3 regions of the Zhongshania aliphaticivorans genome follow, and region 3 is predicted to be linked to each of the others. Evidence: predicted binding sites of a transcription regulator. Region 3 holds the regulator's gene; each other region holds the start of a gene.
The links. The regulator PhoB, encoded in region 3, activates phosphate uptake and scavenging genes when phosphate is short. The targets are predictions, from matches to a motif close to TGTCATAAANNTGTAACA.

Region 1 (2,174 bases), 980 kb from region 3:
TAATGCGCGGGCTGCCCTTAGATATCCGGGGAAACTGCTCATCTATGACTGAATCAACCGATATCATATGTAACTCCTATTAGTTAACCGGCGCGACGCAAAGGCACAACATCGGCTTTTACCCGGCCGCCGTTGCCGGTCATGCTTTGCAGCAGCGTTTGATGCTCTGTCCACTGCAGCAGTTCTAAATTGCCCTCAAAGGTCTCCCCTAGCAGGGTGCAGTTCTCTATCCAATCGCCGTCGTTGCAGTACAGCAAACCCTTTACTTTCTTAAGCGCTGGCTGGTGAATATGACCGCACACGACGCCGTCGAGCCCCCGCCGAGATGCCTCGCGGATAGCGGCCTCTTCAAACACACTAATGACCTGACGAGCGTTGGGAATACGCTGTTTTATATAGGTAGCGAGGGACCAATAATTGCGGCCGAAGCGCCGACGAATAAAATTGGCCCAGCGATTAAGAAATAACAAAAGATCGTAGGCTGCGTCGCCAACCAGGCCCTCCCACTTACTCAAACGCATATGCTCGTCCAAGCAATCACCGTGAAACATCAGCAATCGTTTGCCGTTTACGGTGGTGTGTATGGCTTCACGTTTTATTTCAATGGGGCCAAGAATGTGGCCGACATAATCGCGCAGAGGCTCGTCGTGATTACCCGGAATGTACACCACGCGCGTGCCAGTGCTAGCCTTTTTAAATAAGCTGCGTACCACTTCGTAGTGACTTGAGGGCCAATACAGACTGCGCTTTAGCGCCCAAAGGTCGACAACATCGCCAACCAAGTACAGCGTTTCACACTCTGTTTTCGCCAAAAAATCGAGAAGATAATCAGCTCGGCAATCTTTAAAGCCGAGGTGGATGTCAGATAACCAAACGGTTTTATAACGCTGTCCTAGCTCCACCCGTGTGTATCCTCTTTGCCCATTTGGGCCAAGATTAGGGTTTTAGTATGACAATAGCAGGACTAAACGAGGACAGTTTTATGACAAAGACGGGATTTAACGAAGAGCGAACGAGGGGCTACAGGCAGCTTAGCGCCGCAACGCCTCAGGGTAATACTCGGCGAGTACATCGTCTAAGCGACTCTCAGTAAGCGGCTTACTAGAAAAAGATTTAACCGCCGCCTTGCTTTGAGCCAAGGATGCATCATCAGGGTTAAGTGACGTAGTGAGCATTACTACAACCACACCAGCCTGCTGCGCCTCGGGTACATCGGCGTATTTTTCCAAAAACTGCCAACCGTTCATCACTGGCATATTAATATCCAAAAAAACCAACTCTGGCTTGGGGTAGCTACCATCTACTTCGGTGGTTAAATATTCCAGTGCTTCGCGGCCATTATTCACTTCTACGACCGCCTCAGCGCAGCCGTATTTCTCTATCACCAGACGATGAATGTAATTTGTGGCCTTGCAGTCGTCTATAAGCAAGACCCGTTTAAGCTTGTTCATCACGATTATCCCTGAGCGAAAAATAAAACACCGTGCCCACATTCAGCTGAGATTCTACCCAAATTTCACCACCGTGTAACTCTACCACTTTTTTACAGTGGGCCAAACCGATGCCACTTCCCTCAAATTCATCGCGCCCATGTAAGCGCTGAAAAATCATAAAAATGTGTTGGAAATGTTCAGGGGCAATACCAATACCGTTATCACTGACGCTAAACTGCCAGCAGTCTAAGCCTCGCTCCGCCGCAATAACGATTTTCGGGGACACATCGGGACGTCGAAACTTAAGCCCGTTGCTAATTAAATTTTGAAATAATAAGCGCAACTCCGTTATCTTCCCGGTAATAACTGGCAGGTCCTTATATTCAACACTGCCGCCCACTTCATCTAGCCGTAAGCTAAGATCCACACATACCGCGTCCACCAATTCTTGACAATTCACCTCAGTGAGATCTGACTCGCTCCCTAAGCGGCCGTAATCCAGTAGCCCACGGATCAAGGCCGTCATCCGCATAGTCGATTCTTTAATAAAACCCAAAAAGGTTTTAGCTTGTTCATCCATCTCAGAACCGTAGTTCTCTTCAAACATTTCTACTAAGCTTTGTACTGTGCGCAGTGGTTCCTGCAAATCATGTGACGCAATATAAGTAAATTGCTCCAATTCTTTGTATGCTACTTTCAGTTTTTGATTATTTACGCGCAGCTCAAGCTCAGCGCCTTTAC
Region 2 (2,174 bases), 1.5 Mb from region 3:
TCGAGAGCCCTGACCGCTCGACCCGCAACCAAAATTCGGCTTCCAGCTCTACAGGCGGGCGGTAGGATATCGGTCCTTTGCGCTTTTGGTCATTTTGCTTTTCCATGCCTCCCAGCTTACTGAGGCTTTCATAAGCCGAGCCTCGCGGCGTCCTCGCGGCATCCAATCCTGCGCAAGGGTTGGTCCAGGGTTTTCAGGGGAGGCGAATTCCCCTGAATGCAGGTCAAGGCGGCACACGCCTTGTGGAGGGTTCCAAGGGGCGCACACTGCCCTTTGGTCGATGGGGCTGTAGGGGAGAGCGAAGTCTCCCCTGCTCGTGATGAAACGGCGAAACGTTTACCTCAGCCGGAGAGGTTCGATACCGGTCTGGCTGACACAATCCCTTGGTGCGTCGATTCCAAAAGGATCGACAAGCTTAGGGATTCCGAGGGGGTGTCAACGGGGGATGGGAAGTCCCCCTCCAAGGTGGGCGTGGTATTACCACGCACACCTTGTGTTCCATCTTAACGCCTTCCTCCTGCTCTCCTTCAAGTCTACGGAAGAGGTCGTTACCATAACCTTAACAAAACACCAAAAGCCGCAGTTTTTCTATGGTTTTCGGGTTTATCCGGGTCGATACGGATCGTTTCAGGTCGCCGCTTCCTTTGGGGAACCGGCAGGCCAGAACGGGCTGGTTCTGACTCTATCAGGATGTGAAAAAACGAGAAGCGGGAACGCTCTCGCGTCCCGCTTTAATTGTGGGTAAGAATTTGATCTTACAAAACAGGCCGCCAATCCGACAAATATCACAGTCATTCAACAGGGAAAATTATCAATGAAGAAAGAAAGGAGATCAGCCCGCCAACTAAAACGAACTGATCTCCGGATGAAGAGTAAGCTCGCCTACTACAACAAACTTACTTTTTCAGATATATAAGTATCTACGCCATCAGGCAAGAAATAATGTTGCTGTATGAAAGTCACAACGCTGTGACATAAATACAACACGACTTAATAAAAATACCTCGACGGTTCATTATTTAATAGAAACAACGTCATCTCCGATATAGAACAAGAAGGTCAGTATGCGAATCGTTTGCTGATTTTTAACAAAAAATATTTCATATGGAGATGAAAATGAAAAAACTACTTCTAGCTTCTGCTGCCATCGTTGGTATGACAGCAATCACATCACCTGCTCTTGCTGGCGATGGTATTAGCCTTGACATAGGTGGCCACCTTAAAGGTTACGTCACTTACATCGATCAAGATTCTCGTTTAAACAACGAAGAGCGCAGCTTTGATATTTTGCGCGAAACAGAAATCCACTTGAATGGTGAAACAACACTCGACAACGGTTTAACTGTCGGTGTTAATTTCGAAGCTGACGCTGATGGCGCTGACAGCTTTGAACTTGACGAGTCATACGCTTATTTGTCAGGATCATGGGGCCGTATAAATTTTGGTGAAGAAGACGGTGCAGCTTACCTTCTCCAAGTTGCTGCGCCTTCTGCTGACAGCAACTACGACGGCATTCGCCAATTTGTCACCCCAATTAATGTTACTCTTTCCAACTTGAATGACGGTAACAATGCAAACTTCATCACTGTACACAGCGGCGGAGAAGGTTTTGACTATGACAACGACCTTACAAGAAATGCAGAAAAACTAACTTACTTGTCACCTGTCATGAATGGCTTTCAGTTAGGTCTTTCTTACACGCCTGATGTTGCAGACACAAATGCCGCTATTGATGCACAGTTCGCGTCAAACACAAACACTATCGGTGGTGTTAACCAAGATGACGATGGTGGTTACGGTTCTGCTTGGGAAGGTGCTGTACGTTACGAAGGCCAGATGGATGAAATCGGTTACACAGTTGGTGCCGGTTACGCGAATGTAGACTTGGAAAATTCCGCAGCTGGTTTTGATGACTACAAAGAGTGGAACGCAGGCGTTGATCTTGACTGGTCAGCTTTCGGTCTTGGTGTTGTTTACACAGAAAACAACAATGGTCAAAGCGGAACACAAGATGAAAACGAAACATGGGTTGTCGGTGCTGACTATACGACTGGCCCTTACAAACTCGGTGCATCTTGGTTGAACAACGACAGCAACGTAGATGCGGCTACTCCAGTGGAGACCAACCGTCTGACAGGTGGTATAGTATATACTTATGGTCCTGGCATGACTTT
Region 3 (2,174 bases):
CGCCGAGATTGCTGCAGCATTTGATCCACAGCTCTGTCCCAGCGGGGATTTGCACCGCCATGCTCAGAAAACGTCTCTAGGTACCCGTTAATAACCGTGAGTGGCGTGCGCAACTCATGGGAGACATTAGCAACGAAATCCTTGCGCATTTGTTCTAAGCGGTGGGTTCGGGTGACATCGCGGGCAAACAAAAGACGATTGCGCTTACCAAAGAAGCTGACGCTAATACTCAAATTAATGAGGCCATTGACTGGCGACACCATTTCCAGCGGGGCTTGATAGCGCTCAGCCTCGAAATAGCGGAGAAACGCCGGACTGCGCAGCAAATTAACCAGCTGACGGCCTTTATCACCCTCTTCTCTTAAACCCAATAAATCGTGGGCAGAGGCATTACACCACTCGATATTGCCGTAGGGATCAAGCATGACTACCGCGTCCGACATCGAGGCAAACGAAGCGTGCAAATAATCAATCATTGCCTGCAAGCGGTCACTGTCCTGCGACGATTCCCGCTGCATATCGTAGATTACATCAAAAACTTGACCCCACATCCCTGCAGCCTCTGGTGGATCTGACTTCGCGCCGCTATACAGCCAGTCAGACAACCGCTGTAAATGCCGCAACAGCCACGCGCATGCCAACAACGCCGCCGCCAATAGCGGCAATAGCCCAAGATCGAATAACGCGCAGCCTGCCGCAACCACTAGGAGTGGTATGCCGACCCGCAATAATTCTGCCTTCCAACTGTAATACCGCATTATTTTGCGCTATGCGCAGACACCTGTTGTCGAAAACCGGTAACCGGTTCCACGAACTGTTTGAATTAAAAGGCCGCAGTCTCTTAGCTCAGTTTGCAATGCTTTGCGAAGGCGACGAATATGGACATCGACCGTACGCTCTTCAACGTAAACATTGGTGCCCCATACCTGATCAAGAAGCTGGCCGCGACTATACGCTCGCTCCTGATGAGTCATAAAGAATTTTAATAATTTAAATTCGGTGGGCCCCATATCTAATGGAGTTGCATCAACAAATACTCGGTGGCTACTGGGGTCTAATTTCAGCCCCGCGACTTCGATACTTTCTTCCTCGTCACGATTTGTCGATCGACGCATAATGGCTTTAATGCGCGCCATCAGCTCACGAGACGAAAAAGGCTTGGTGATATAGTCATCGGCACCGACATCAAGACCTTGCACCCGATTGTCTTCATCATCTTTGGCGGTCAACATAATCACCAGCAAATCCCTGGTCAGTTCATCCCGGCGTAGGCGCCGCAACAATTCCAAACCACTAGTGACCGGCATCATCCAGTCCAGCAGCACAAGATCAGGGCGCTGATCAACAATTATACCGTGGGCATCCTGGGCATTGCTTGCCTCCAGACATTCATAACCCGCCAATTCAAGACCCACCCGTATCATTTCACGGATTGCGGTTTCATCGTCGACAATCAATATGGTGGCTGACGTCATTCCATTAACCTTTTTTTGTAAAATTCGTAGGCTGCATTAAAACCATTTTAAGTGACAATTTTATGACAGTTTAAATTTCACTTGATTAATCAAACACTACGGTCTTGTTCCCATGCACCAAAACGCGATCTTCCAAGTGGTTGCGCAGCGCTCTCGCCAACACCGATTTTTCGACGTCCTTGCCGAGTCTAACAAGGTCATCTTTGCTATGCCGATGGGACACCCGAATTACGTCTTGTTCAATAATCGGACCTTCATCCAGCCGCTCAGTAACGTAGTGGCAAGTGGCACCGATTAACTTAACCCCCCTATCAAAAGCTTTCTGATAGGGGTTTGCGCCGATAAATGAGGGCAGGAAGCTATGGTGTATGTTAATCATTCGCCCTGCATAAGCTTGGCAAAACTCGGGCTGAATAATTTGCATATAGCGCGCTAACACCACGCAATCTGCCTCATAGCTCTGGGCCAGCGCCATAATCTTGGCGTGTGCGGGTGCTTTGTTGTTTGGGTCAATGGCGACAAACTCAAAGGGAATACCATGCCACTCCACCATGCTACGCAGGTTTTCGTGGTTAGAAATAACACAGGGTATATCGCAGTCTAATTCGCCACTGTGCCAACGGTGCAATATATCAGCCAGACAGTGGGAGGCGTGACTCGCCAGTATTACAACCTTGCGCTTAACAGCAGAATCGACCA

Region 1: a site for PhoB is predicted at 971-988, ahead of AZF00_RS05485 (UDP-2,3-diacylglucosamine diphosphatase). Genes of this name have one in related genera too.
Region 2: a site for PhoB is predicted at 969-986, ahead of AZF00_RS03045 (porin). Genes of this name have one in related genera too.

What each region holds. Positions count from the first base shown of each region.
Region 1 is NZ_CP014544.1:1,259,396-1,261,569, reverse strand. Features, by position in the region: gene olsF (bifunctional ornithine lipid synthase OlsF) at 1-67, opposite strand, end outside; gene AZF00_RS05485 (UDP-2,3-diacylglucosamine diphosphatase) at 84-902, opposite strand; gene AZF00_RS05480 (response regulator) at 1,032-1,451, opposite strand; gene AZF00_RS05475 (sensor histidine kinase) at 1,438-2,174, opposite strand, start outside.
Region 2 is NZ_CP014544.1:698,917-701,090, forward strand. Features, by position in the region: gene AZF00_RS03040 (hypothetical protein) at 1-106, opposite strand, end outside; gene AZF00_RS03045 (porin) at 1,117-2,174, shown strand, end outside.
Region 3 is NZ_CP014544.1:2,235,967-2,238,140, forward strand. Features, by position in the region: gene phoR (phosphate regulon sensor histidine kinase PhoR) at 1-758, opposite strand, end outside; gene phoB (phosphate regulon transcriptional regulator PhoB) at 768-1,475, opposite strand; gene purU (formyltetrahydrofolate deformylase) at 1,561-2,174, opposite strand, start outside.